2 regions of the Luteimonas sp. A501 genome follow, and region 2 is predicted to be linked to the other one. Evidence: predicted binding sites of a transcription regulator. Region 2 holds the regulator's gene; the other holds the start of a gene.
What was found. The regulator sigma-54, encoded in region 2, starts transcription at its own class of promoters, with help from an activator protein. The targets are predictions, from matches to a motif close to TGGCACGNGCNTTGC.

Region 1 (6,714 bases), on a different contig from region 2:
CGATGAAGTCGTCGCTCATCACGCCGCCGGCCTTGAGGAACTCGCGGTCGGCGTCGAGCGCCTCCAGCGCCTGGTCCAGCGAATGGCAGACGGTCGGGATGCCCTTGGCCTCTTCCGGCGGCAGGTCGTAGAGGTCCTTGTCGCTGGGGCCACCCGGATCGATCTGGTTCCTGATGCCGTCAAGCCCGGCCATCATCAGCGCGGTGAACAGCAGGTAGCCGGAGCTCATCGCGTCCGGGAAGCGGAACTCGATGCGGCGCGCCTTCGGATTGCTCACGTACGGGATGCGGCAGGAGGCGGAGCGGTTGGACGCCGAGTAGGCCAGCATCACTGGCGCCTCGAAGCCCGGCACCAGGCGCTTGTAGCTGTTGGTGCTGGCATTGGAGAAGGCGTTGATCGCGCGCGCGTGCTTGAACACGCCGCCGATGTACCACAGCGCGGTCTGGCTCACGCCGCCGTAGCCGTCGCCGGCGAACAGGTTCACCCCGGCCTTGGCCAGCGACTGGTGCACGTGCATGCCGCTGCCGTTGTCGCCGACCAGCGGCTTGGGCATGAAGGTGGCGGTCTTGCCGTTGCGGTGGGCGACGTTCTTGACCACGTACTTGGTGGTCAGCAGTTCATCGGCCTTGCGCGTGAGCGAGTTGAACCGGGTGCCGATCTCGCACTGGCCGGCGTTGGCGACCTCGTGGTGATGGACCTCGGTCTCGATACCCATGGCGTCGAGGGTCTTGCACATCTCGGCGCGGATGTCGTGCAGCGAGTCCAGCGGTGCCACCGGGAAGTAGCCGCCCTTCACGCCCGGGCGGTAGCCGGTATTGCCACCTTCGTATTCGCGGCCGGAGTTCCACGCGGCCTCTTCCGAGTCGACGTGGAAGAAGGTGTGCCCCATGTCATTGGCGTAGCGCACCGAGTCGAAGATGAAGAATTCGGGCTCGGGGCCGAAGAAGGCCTGGTCGGCGATGCCGCTGGACTTCAGGTAGGCCTCGGCGCGGCGCGCGATCCCGCGCGGGTCGCGGTTGTAGGCCTGCATCGTGGTCGGGTCGAGCACGTCGCAGGTCAGCACCAGGGTCGGATCGGCGGTGAACGGATCGAGGAAGCCGGTCTCGGGGTCGGGTAGCAGCACCATGTCGGACTGGTGGATGCCGCGCCAGCCGCCGATCGAGGAGCCGTCGAACATCTTGCCGTCCTCGAACAGCGCCGGCTCGATGATCGAGGCCGGATAGGTGACGTGGTGCTGCACGCCGCGCATGTCGGAAAAGCGCAGGTCGATGAATTCGACCCGATGGTCGCTGATGAGCTTTTCGACGGTTTCGATGGACATGCTCGCTCCGGATTGGTCAGGGGCCCGGGGAACCGGGCGTCGTTATGCTTGAGCAAGTGCCATGCCACCACACAAGCCCCTGATCTGGCGTGAATTCACCGCGGTAGATGGCGCGACACGCACCTTCATGGTGCATCTCTACAGCCTGGCGCGCCAATCTGGTGCAGATGGCAATCCGCTATGCTGCCGCGCTCGTTCATGCGCGCTGCGTGGCTCCTGTCCTCTTCGCCCCGCTCCCGCATCATCCATCCGCACCCACCGCTGGATCCCCGCCGATGACCGACCCGCTGGCCGCCCTGCTTCTTGGCATCCTCGAAGGCCTGACCGAGTTCCTCCCGATCTCCAGCACCGGCCACCTGCTGATCGCGCAGCACTGGCTGGGTGCGCGCTCGGACTTCTTCAACATCGTCATCCAGGCCGGCGCGATCCTCGCCATCTCCCTCGTGTTCCGCGAGCGCATCACCGGCCTGGTCACCGGCCTGGGCGAGGCCCGCAACCGCGACTACGCGATGAAGCTGGCCGTCGCCTTCCTGGTCACCGCACTCGTCGGACTGCCCGTGCGCCTGCTGGGCTGGGAGCTGCCGGAAACCGTGAGCCCGATCGCCTGGGCGCTGATCATCGGCGGCGTGTGGATGATCGTCGCCGAGCGCGTGGCCGAGCGCCGCAGCCCCGACGGCACCGAGGTCACGTGGACGATCGCGGTACTGGTCGGACTGGCGCAGGTGGTGGCCGGCGTGTTCCCCGGCACCTCGCGCTCGGCGGCGGCGATCTTCATCGCCATGCTGTTCGGCCTCAGCCGGCGCACGGCCGCGGCCGAGTTCGTGTTCCTGGTCGGCATCCCGACCATGTTCGCGGCCAGCGCATACACCTTCATGGAGCTGGCGATGGACGGCGGTCTGGGCGGCGAAGCCTGGGCCGACGTCGGCATCGCCTTCGCCGCGGCCACGATCACCGGCTTCATGGTGGTCAAATGGCTGCTGGGGTATATCGAACACCACCGGTTCACCGGTTTCGCCGTGTATCGCATCCTGCTGGGCGCGGCACTGCTGCTGTGGTTGCCGATGGGCGAATGACGCCGGCGCCCGACCCCGTCCGGCCCCGTCGCGCGTTCGCCCGGATCCCTGCCCCTGGAGGTCACCGATGAAGCACCCGTCCCTGTTCGCCCTGCCACTGGCACTCGCGCTCGCGGCCTGTTCGCCCGGCACGGGCGACGACCCGTCCGCCTCCACGCCGGCCGTCGCGCCGGCATCGGAAACGGCTCCGGCACCGGCAGGCCACGCACCTGCCCCCGACGTCGCGACCACCCTCGGTGGCTACCACTGGCAACTGGACTCGGCCACCGCCGCCGACGGCGCCCGCATCGACGCGCTGTTCGGCAATGCCGAGGCCCCGCTGCAGCTCGACTTCGCCGAGGGCCGGGTCTCGGTGACCAACGCATGCAACGGCATGGGCGCGGACTTCAACCTCGCCGCCGGCGAACTCACGCTGGGGCCGATGATCAGCACGCAGATGGCCTGCGCCGAGCCGCTGATGGCGATGGAACGCGAAACCCATACCCGCCTGGCCGGCAGCCATGCGCTCGCCATCGAAGCCGGCGAGGCGCCGCGGCTGCGGCTGGTCAATGCCCTGGGCGATACGCTGGCCTTCAGCGGCGCGCCAAACGCGCGCACCCGCCACGGTGGCGAACCGGAGCGCGTGTTCCTGGAGGTCGCCGCCGAGCGCATCGACTGCCACCACCCGCTGATGCCCGACCACCGCTGCCTCGAGGTCCGCGAGTTGGAGTACGACGCGGATGGCCTCAAGCGCGGCACCGGCGAATGGGGCCCGCTGTACGAGGAGATCGAGGGCTACGAACACCAGCCCGGCGTCCGCAACGTGCTGCGCGTGGACCGTTTCCGGCGCCAGGACGTGCCCGCGGACGCTTCTTCCATCGTGAACGTGCTGGACATGGTGGTGGAGAGCGAGCAAGTCGCCCGCACCGAGCAGGCAAAACCCCAGTAGGAGCGGCTATAACCGCGACACGCCAAGCCCACGACCGCGACACGGCATTCACCGGTTGCTGGTCGCAGCTATAGCTGCTCCTACAGGTTCGTGGGCGGCGGGTTCGTGGGCGGCGGGTTCGTGGGCCGCGGATCGCGGCCATGTCGCCTTTACGCGGTGTGCGAAGGATGCAGGCCGTAGCTGCCCCAGGTGGCGGCTTCGGCCAGCACGTGGCCCTGCATCGCGCGCAGCACGTCGCCGGCGGTGAAGCGCCCGGGCAGCTCCAGGCGCTCGACGTCCAGGGCGAACACGCGGAAGAAGTAACGGTGCAGGCGCAGGTCGTGTGCCGGCGGATACGGGCCGTCGTAGCCGGACCAGTCGCCGCCCATGTCCGGGTCGCCGGCGAACCAGCCGGTGTAGTCGTTGAGGCCCTGGCGCGTGCCCGACGGCCCCGGTGGCGTCCGCTTGCCGCCCTTGGTGACGCCGTCGCTGCAGCTGCCGGCCTCGATCGAGGTGACCTGTGGCGGGATGTCGACCATCGCCCAGTGCATGAAATCGCCGCGCGGATGTTCGACCGGGATGTCGACCTTGTCATTGGCGACCAGCGCCGGATCGGTCGGCGCGTCCGCATCTATGCAAAGCAGCGCGAACGCGCGCGTGCCTGCCGGCGCACCGCCCCAGGACAGCTGCGGGTTGCGGTTGCCGCCGAGGCCGTCGGGCGTGCCGAAGGCGAACCCGGCGGGAATCGGCTGGCCGTGGTCGAAGCTTTCGCTGGCGATGTGCATGGCGGTGGCGGTCATGGTGATGTCCTCGTGGTCAGGCTTCGGGATAGCCGAGGCGGCGCGCGACCGGCGCCAGCGCCGCGAACGGGCCGGCAAGCTGGTCGGCATAGCGGCGCCAGTCACCGGCGGCAAAGCGCGGGGTACCGAACAGGCCGGCTGGCGGCGGCGGCAGGTTGCTGCCCAGCGCGCTGCCGATCAGGGCGGCCATTCCGGCAGGGTCGTCGGCGACGTCATCGACACGAAGCAGGCGGTGCGGCACCAGGTTCTGCTCGTGCAGGGTGGCGATCTGGTCGAGCGCGGCGGCAAGCCAGCCGGCCGCGACCCGTGGCGATTCCGCCGCGAACGGCGTACCCGCGGCGAATGCGATCCAGTCCATCAGCATGTCGCGCGGGTCGCGCAGCATGACCAACAGCTGCGCTTCGGGCAGCGCCGCGCGCACCGCGGCGGTGTAGCTGTTGTCCCACCACGGCATCCAGTCGATCACCGCGTCATGGATGCCGCGCCCCGGAAGGGCCTTGCGCCAGGTGGCGATCACCGCAGGCGCATCGAACTTGCCCGAAGCGACGTTCGCCCACGACCCGATGTCCTGGAAGATGTCGGCCGGCGGCTTGGCACCGACGCGGTCGTCGCGGAACGCCGGCACGACCTTCAGCAGCCGCGCGCCGCGCTCGGCCAGCGCACCCGGCAGGCCGAGCAGGAATACCGCCGGAGGCGCGTCGGCGACCGGCGCCGCGGCTTCGGGCCACTCGGCCGGTGCCGGGGTGGCCCTGGGCAATGCCAGGCGATTGCCCGGTCCCGCCGCGATGCGCCGGGTCCAGTGATCCAGCGCGCCGGCAAAGTCACCTGCGCGGTGCCGTGCCAGGCCCAGCCCCATTTCCAGGGTCGCCCTGGCGTCCGGGTGCAGGTCTTCCCGCGCCAGCAACGACTCGATGCGCCGCAGCGCCTCGGCAGGGTCGGTCACCAGCAGCGCGTCCACCAGCTTCATTCCGGCGTCGAAGTGGTCCGCCTCGAGTTCAAGCAGCGCCCGCGCCGCGGCTTCGGTCCCGGCAGGGCGGTTTTCGATGGCGTGGAGCTTCATCTCCGCTTCCAGGGCATCGATCGATTCCGGGCTGTGCTGGCGCCAGCGCTCGATCAGCCCGGCGGCAACGTCGCCAAGCGGATCGAAGACCAGGCGCACGTACCACAGGAGATCGATTCCTGGCGAAGTAGCCAGCGCCGCATCAAGCATGTTCCGCGCTTCGTCGGTCGCGCCAAGCCGGCGCCAGGCCTCGGCGATCGCCGTGGTGACCCGGAGTTCGCCCGGCTGCACCGCGAACACCTCGCGCAGGTGCTGCAGCGCACGCGCCGGGCGGCCCGCCGAAAGTTCGAGCTCGCCGACGAAACGCCGCACCTGCAGCGTGGCCGTGGCCTGGTCGGCCAGCAGCGGGGCAAGTTCGTCGATGGCATCGACCGGGCGCCGCTGGCGGGCCAGCGTGAGCGCGAGCATGAGGCGCGCGTCATTGGCCAGCGGCGGAAAATCGAGCAGCTTGCGGAAGGCCTGTTCGGCGAAGGCGAAGTGCTCCTCCTTGAAGTACGCGAACGCCAGCGCCTGCATGGTCAGCGGATCGTCGGGTACCCGCTGCAGCGCGGCCGACAGCTGCGCGATGGCGGCGCCGCTGTTGCCCTTGCGCAGCGCGATCATGCCGCCGAGCGCCTGCAGTTCGGGATGATCCTGCTCGACCCGCTCGGCCAGGCGCAGCTGGCGCTCGGCTTCGGCGATGTCCCCTCCCGCCAGCGCCAGGTGTGCTCGCATGGCGTAGGCGGCAAAGTGGTTCGGGTCGACGCCTGCCGCCGCGCCCATCGCCTGCCGCGCCGCCTCCAGGTCACGCATGCCGAGCTGCAGGGTGGCATGTTCCATGTGCAGCTCGGCGGCATCGGGAGCCAGTTCGATCGCCGCCAGGATCACGTCGCGCGCGCCGTCGAGGTCGCCGCTGCTACGAAGCGCCAGCGCCAGCAGGCGCTGGGCGTCCACGTCGCCGGGCGCTTGCGCTGCATGGGTGCGCGCCGCATCCAGCGCGGTCCGGGTGTCTCCGCGGCGCAGCGCGTCGAGAATCTTTTCTTGCATGGGAAGGCCGTCCTGCCGGCGCGGCGCGCCGAAAACCCCGATTGTAGCCGCCCGTCTCGCTCAGCCTTCGCCGGCCAGGCGTCCGACCACCCAGCGCTCGGCGTAGCCATCCAGCCGCGGTCCCTCGATGAAGCCGCAATGGCCTCCCCAACCGGCCACTTCCAACCGCGCCGGTGCAGGCAGGACCAGGCGATGGAAGTCATCCACCGGGATCACCGGATCGTCGGCACTGGTCAGGATCGAGGCCGGCACCGCGAGCCCAGCCAGGCGATCGCCGGCGATCGAATAGCCGTCGAAATACGCCTCGAGGCTGCCGAAGTCGGTGTGCCGCAGCACCAGCCATTCGGTGAGCGCGCGCATGCGCAGGCGCAGCACCGCGTCGTCAAAGCCCACGCGATCGGGGAACAGCGCGCGCTTGCGCACCAGCGAGCGCCGCCAGCTGCGCTCGAAGTGGTGCATGTACAGGGGGAATCCCCGCTCCATCGCGTCCATGGTCCGCGCCGGGTCCAACACCGGGCAGACCGCGG
Region 2 (6,714 bases):
TCATGCACACCGGCGACGCCGTGCCCCGCATCCACGCCGACGCGACCGTGAGCGAAGCGCTGGCCGAGATCAGCCGCAAGATGCTGGGCATGACCGCCGTGGTGGATGGCGACGGCCGCCTGCTCGGCCTGTACACCGACGGCGACCTGCGCCGCAGCCTGGACGCCGGCATCGACGTGCGCACCACGCCGATCTCGGACGTGATGACCCGCGACCCGCGGACCATCGGTCCCGACGCGCTCGCCGCCGAGGCCGCGCAGCTGATGGAAGCCCACAAGATCGGCGGGCTGGTGGTGGTGGACGGCGATGGCCGCGCGGTCGGCGCGCTGAACATTCACGACCTGTTGCGCGCGCGCGTGGTGTGATCGCGCGTCCATGTCGACCTCGCCTCCCGCCTCCCCCTCCCCCGCGCTGCTCGCGCGCGCCGCGCGCATCCGGCTGGTCTGTTTCGACGTCGACGGCACCCTGACCGACGGCCGCCTGTACATCGCCAGCGACGGCACCGAGACCAAGGCCTTCCACGTCCATGACGGCCTGGGCATCTCGCTGCTGCGCCGCTCCGGCATCGCGGTCGCGTTCGTTACCGCGCGCACCAGCCCGGCGGCGGAAATCCGCGCCCGCGACCTCGGCGTCGAGGCCCACACCGGCATCAAGGACAAGCAGGCCTGCGTGGACGGCCTGCGCGAGCGCCTGGGGCTGGCCGCCGACGAGGTGGCGTTCATGGGCGACGACCTGACCGACCTCGCCGTGCTCTCCGGCGCCGGCCTGGCCGCGGCGCCGGCCGACGCCCATCCCGCGATCCTCGGCCGCGTGCACTGGCAGGCCTCGGCCCGCGGTGGCCGCGGCGCGGCGCGCGAGTTCTGCGACCTGCTGCTGGCCGCGCGCAGCGACGACGCCGTCGATGACGCCGGGACGGCGCGCCAATGAACTGGCGCGCCGCGATGATCCTCGTGTTGCTGGTTGCCGCGATCGCCAGCGGCTGGTCGGCATGGCGGCAGCACGCCGAAGTCGACGATGCAACCACGACCAGCGACCGCTCCGACTACATCCTCGAGGACTTCCAGCTGGTGTCGCTCGACAGCGATGGCCGGGAAGCCTTCACCCTCCGCGCCCCGCACCTGCATCGCAATCCCGTGGACGAAACCATGTCGCTGCGCGAACCGGTCTTCCTGCTGCCCGAAGAAGGCAGCGAGTTGTACTGGGACCTGCGCGCAGCCACCGGCTGGATCAGCGCCGACAGCGAGGAGATGCGCCTGCGTGGCGAGGTGGTGGTGGTATCCGACCCCGCCGGCACCCGCGAAATGCGCATGGAAACCGAGGCCCTGGACGTGTTCCCGGGCCAGCGCCGGGCCCGCAGCGACGCCGCCGTGACCATCACCCAGCCCGGCACTACAATGCGCGGCACGGGCATGGAAGCCGACCTGGCCGACAAACGCTTCCAGCTCACCTCCAAGGTCCAGACCCGCTATGTCCCCACGCGCCGCTAGCCTCACGACGCTTCTCGCCATCGCCGCGGCGATGTCCGCCGCGCCCGCGTGGGCGAAATCCAGCGACCGCAGCCAGCCGATGGACCTGACCTCCAACAGCCAGGACTGTTCGCTGGCCGACGACGGCAGTCCCTGCGTCTTCACCGGCAACGTGCGCATCGTGCAGGGCACCCTCGATGTGCGCGCCGCCAAGGCCGACGTGCGTCGCGGCGGTGGCGACATCCAGAAGGTGATCCTGACGGGGTCGCCGGTGCGCCTGCAGCAGGACCTCGACGACGGCGGCGCGATCGATGCCACCGCCAGCACCGTCGACTACAACCTGCAGACCGAAACCGTGGTCTTCACCGGAAACGTCGAGATCAACCAGCCCGGCCGCGGCACCATGGCCGGCGGTCGCATCGTCTACAACATGGCCACCGGCCGCGTGCAGGGTGGCGGCCAGGACGGCCAGCAGATCCGCACCCGCATCCTGCCCAAGGGTGCCAAGGACGGCCAGGACGGCCAGGACGGCGGCTGATGCTGGTCGCCGAAGGCCTGCGCAAGCGCTATGGCCAGCGCGAAGTGGTGCGCGAGTTCGGGCTGACCCTGGAAGCGGGCGAAGTCGTCGGCCTGCTCGGCCCCAACGGCGCCGGCAAGACCACCTGTTTCTACATGATCGTCGGCCTGGTCCCAGCCGATGCCGGACGCATCGTGCTCGACGGCCGCGACATCACCGGCGAACCGATGCACCGGCGCGCGCGCCTGGGCGTCGGCTACCTGCCGCAGGAACCTTCGGTGTTCCGCAAGCTCAGCGTGGCCGACAACATCATGCTGGTGCTCGAGCTGCGCGAAGACCTGGACCGCAAGGGCCGCGAGGCCGAACTCGCCTCGTTGATGGACGAATTGCAGGTCACCCACGTGGCCGGCCAGCATGGCGCGAGCCTTTCCGGCGGCGAGCGGCGGCGGGTGGAAATCGCCCGCGCACTCGCGGCCCGTCCAAGCCTGATCCTGCTCGACGAACCCTTCGCCGGCGTCGACCCGATCTCGGTCGGCGAGATCCAGCGCATCGTCCGCCATCTGAAAAATCGCGGCATCGGCGTGCTGATCACCGACCACAACGTGCGCGAGACCTTGGGCATTTGCGACCGCGCGTATATCCTCAGTGATGGTGGCGTGCTCGCGCAGGGGGCTCCGGACGCGCTGCTGGCCGACCCGGACGTGCGCCGGGTCTACCTCGGGGAGTCCTTCCGACTGTAAACCGGAGGGTGCGTCCCCGCTTGATCGGGAACGCCGTGAAGCCTCGTTTGCAGACATCGCTGGGACAGCACCTGGTACTGACGCCGCAGCTGCGTCAGGCGCTGCATCTGTTGCAACTCCCGATCCCCGAACTTGAAGCCGAGATCACTGCGGCCGTCGAGAGCAATCCGCTGCTGGAATGGGACGAATCCTCGCCACTGTCCGCATCGGCGGAAGACGGATCCGGCAGCGAGGACCAGCGCGCCGGGACCGAAAGCGCGGCAAGCGACCATGACTGGGATGTCGAGCGCGACAGCGCATGGGCCGACAGCGGGCGTGGAAGCAGTGGCGGCGACGGTGATGCGGGCAGCGACGCCTCCGAGCGCATCGCCCAGTCCGAAACCCTGCGCGGCCATCTGTCATGGCAGCTCAACCTCAGCCACCTGTCGCCGCGCGAACTCGCCATCGGCGAGGCCCTGGTCGACGCCATCGACGACGATGGCTACCTGCGCGAGCCACTTTCCGCCATCTCCGAAGCGATGGCCCCCGACCTGCAGTGCGATGAAGCCGAGATCAGCGCCGTGCTGCAGCGGGTGCAGCGACTGGACCCGACCGGCGTCGGCGCGCGCGACCTCGGCGAGTGCCTGCTGCTGCAGCTGGACGCCCTGCCCCCCGACACGCCCGGCCACGCGGTGGCACGGCGCGCGGTGGCCACCCTGATCGAACGCATCGCCAAACTCGGCGCCCCGGGCCTTGCCGACGCCCTGCACTGCAGCGAGGACGAAGCCAACATGGCGCTGCAGCTGATCCGCAGCCTCGACCCGCGGCCCGGCTCCAGCATCGGCGGCATGCCGCACGACACCTACGTGGTGCCCGACTGCAGCATCTCGCGCCATAACGGCATCTGGAAGGTGTCGCTGGCCGGCGGCCGCCACGCCAGCCTGACCATCCATCGCGGCTACGAACAGATGCTGCAGCACACCGTCGGCGCCGACGCCGGCTACCTGCGCGGACGGCTGCAGGAAGCGCGCTGGCTGCTGAAGAACCTCGCGGCCCGTGGCGAAACCCTGCTCAAGGTGGTCCACTGCCTGGTGCGCGAGCAGTCGGGCTTCCTCGAGTTCGGTGCCCAGGCGCTTCGCCCGCTGACCCTGCGCGAAGTCGCGGCGCAGATCGGCATGCACGAGTCCACCGTGTCGCGCGCGGTTGCCCGCAAGCACGTACACACGCCGCGCGGCACCATCCCGCTGCGCGCATTCTTCGCCTCGGGAATCGACACCGGCGGCGGCGGCGAAGCCTCCAGCATCGCGATCCAGGACATGATCCGGCGCCTGGTAGATGCGGAAGATCCGCGCAAACCGCTCTCCGACGCACGCTTGGCCGAACGCCTGAAGGACAGCGGCATTCCCGTGGCCAGGCGCACCGTGGCCAAGTACCGCGAGGCGCTGAACATCCCGTCCTCGCACGAGCGCGTGCGGATCGCCTGAACGCCACGTCGACGCTTCCCGCCCCCCGGAGGCTGGGTTAACCTGTCCATGACACCCACTGCGCCGCCATGCGCGATGCTGTGGCTCCCACCGAGAAGGAGGTTGCGATGCTCATCGAGACCCACGGCCAGCAGATGGACGTCACCCCGGCACTGCGCGACTACGTCGAGACCAAGCTTGGCCGCCTGTCGCGGCTGTATGACCCGCCGCTGCAGGTCCGCACCCAGCTCAGCATCGACAAGCCCGACCACCGCGCCGAAGCCACCGTCAGCGTGGCCGGCAAGACGCTCCACGCCGATGCCCGCGCCGCCGACATGTACGCGGCCATCGACCTGCTCGCCGACAAGCTCGACCGGATGCTGGTGAAGGAAAAGAAGAAAATGATCGACCACCATCGCCGCGGCGGGAATCCCGTGCGCGACGGCGAGTTCGGCTGAGGCACAGAAGGCCCGGGGATGCCATACACCGACCTGCTCTCCGCCAGCCGCATCGTGCAGGTGGTGTCGCCCGGCAGCCGTGACCAGGTCCTGGATGTCGCCGCCCGCCTGTTGGGCGGCGACTCTCCGGAATGGACCCTGCTGATCGCCAACGGCCTTCGCGGCCGCGAAGCCGTCGGCAGCACCGCGATTGGCCACGGCGTCGCCATCCCGCACTGCCGCAGCGACTCCTGCAGCGAACCGCTTGCCGCCTTCCTGAGGCTGGCGAACCCGGTCGATTTCAATGCGCGCGATGGCGAACCGGTGGACCTGGTCTTCGCCATGGCGGTGCCCGGCGATCGCACGCAGCAGCACCTCGATACCCTGTCGGAACTGGCGGGCCGGTTCGCCGATACCGACTTCCGCCAGTCAGTACGCCACGCACCGGACATCAACGCGCTGCGTGCGCTGCTCCTGCGCTCGGGTGGGTCGTCCGAGGCGCGATCGGCATGAAGGCGGTGATCACCGCGCAGGCGCTGTTCGACCAGCTCCGCGAACGGCTTGAACTGAAGTGGCTCGCCGGCCGGGCCGGCGCCACGCGCCAGCTCGAGTCGGTCGACACCGTGTCGCGCCGGCCGTCGCTGGCCGGATACCTCAACATCATCTATCCCAACAAGGTGCAGATCCTCGGCAGCGAGGAGCTTGCCTGGCTCGACGGCCTGGAACCCAGGCAACGCTGGGAAACACTGGAAAAGATCCTCCAGTTCGGGCCGCTGGCGCTGGTGGTCAACAAGGGCCAGCCCTGCCCCGAGGACCTGGTGGAGATGGCCGAAGAGTCGGGCATCGCGCTGTGGTCGTCGCAGCGCCGCGGCCATGAGCTGTACAACGTGCTGCAGTACCACCTGGCCGGTGCGCTGGCAGCCAGGGTCACGCTGCACGGTGTGTTCATGGAGATCTACTCGATCGGCGTGCTGGTCACCGGCGAGTCCGGGACCGGAAAAAGCGAGCTCGCGCTGGAGCTGGTGACCCGCGGCCATCGCCTGGTCGCCGACGACGCCCCCGAGTTCGCGCAGATCGCCCCCGACGTCCTCGACGGCACCTGTCCCGAACTGCTGCAGGACCTGCTGGAGCTGCGCGGCCTTGGCGTGCTCAACATCCGCGAGATGTTCGGCGACACCGCGGTGAAGCGGAACAAGTACCTGCGCCTGATCGTCCATCTCGCACGGCCCGAGGACACCCGCGAGGCACGCGACCCCAGCGGCATGGTGCGCCTGACCGGCGACCTCGGCGCGCGCCGCGTGCTGGACCTGGACGTGCCGATGATCACCCTGCCGGTGATGCCCGGCCGCAACCTCGCGGTGCTGACCGAAGCCGCGACCCGCGTGCACGTGCTGCGCGCCAAGGGCGTGGACCCGGCCTCGGCCTTCCTCGCGCGCCACTCCCACTTCCTTGAGCGGGGCATGTAATGAACACCGCCAACAACTCGCTGATCATCGTCAGCGGCATGTCCGGAAGCGGCAAATCCGTTGCCCTCAACACCCTCGAAGACCTCGATTTCTACTGCGTCGACAACCTGCCGGCGGAGCTGCTGCCCGACTTCGTGCGCAGCGCCACCCATCCCGAGCGCGCGTCGCAGAAGCTCGCGGTTGGAGTCGACGTGCGCAGCCGCGGCGACCTTGCCAGCATCCCGGAGTGGCTGTCCGCGGTCGGTGCGATGGGCTTCGACCCGAAGCTGGTGTTCTTCGACACCATCGACGACATCCTGCTCAAGCGCTACGCCGACACCCGCCGCCGGCACCCGCTGACCCGGCTTGGACTGGCCCTGTCGGATGCCATCGCGCTGGAACGCCAAGTGCTGCGCCCGCTGGTCTCGCTGGCCGACGTCATCATCGACACCAGCGAATTGAACGTGCACCAGCTGCGCCGCCGGGTCCTGACCGACCTCGGGCTGAGCATGGATTCATCGCTGTCGCTACTGTTCGAATCCTTCGCCTACCGCCGCGGCGTGCCGCCGGACGCGGACTTCGTGTTCGACGCCCGTGCCCTGACCAACCCGCACTGGGATGCCCGCCTGCGGCCGCTGTCGGGTCGCGACGGCCCGGTGCGCGAGTT

Region 1: glnA (type I glutamate--ammonia ligase) is a predicted target of sigma-54. The motif match lies at 1,374-1,388, and genes of this name have one in related genera.

The regions. Positions count from the first base shown of each region.
Region 1 is NZ_JBSVRI010000004.1:81,482-88,195, reverse strand. Features, by position in the region: gene glnA (type I glutamate--ammonia ligase) at 1-1,321, opposite strand, end outside; gene ACW7G5_RS12210 (undecaprenyl-diphosphate phosphatase) at 1,597-2,394, shown strand; gene ACW7G5_RS12205 (META domain-containing protein) at 2,462-3,322, shown strand; gene ACW7G5_RS12200 (YbhB/YbcL family Raf kinase inhibitor-like protein) at 3,472-4,086, opposite strand; gene ACW7G5_RS12195 (tetratricopeptide repeat protein) at 4,118-6,187, opposite strand; gene ACW7G5_RS12190 (YheT family hydrolase) at 6,248-6,714, opposite strand, start outside.
Region 2 is NZ_JBSVRI010000001.1:450,872-457,585, reverse strand. Features, by position in the region: gene ACW7G5_RS02055 (KpsF/GutQ family sugar-phosphate isomerase) at 1-365, shown strand, start outside; gene ACW7G5_RS02050 (KdsC family phosphatase) at 376-927, shown strand; gene lptC (LPS export ABC transporter periplasmic protein LptC) at 924-1,487, shown strand; gene lptA (lipopolysaccharide transport periplasmic protein LptA) at 1,519-2,004, shown strand; gene lptB (LPS export ABC transporter ATP-binding protein) at 2,004-2,723, shown strand; gene ACW7G5_RS02030 (RNA polymerase factor sigma-54) at 2,759-4,186, shown strand; gene hpf (ribosome hibernation-promoting factor, HPF/YfiA family) at 4,294-4,623, shown strand; gene ACW7G5_RS02020 (PTS sugar transporter subunit IIA) at 4,642-5,115, shown strand; gene hprK (HPr(Ser) kinase/phosphatase) at 5,112-6,068, shown strand; gene rapZ (RNase adapter RapZ) at 6,068-6,714, shown strand, end outside.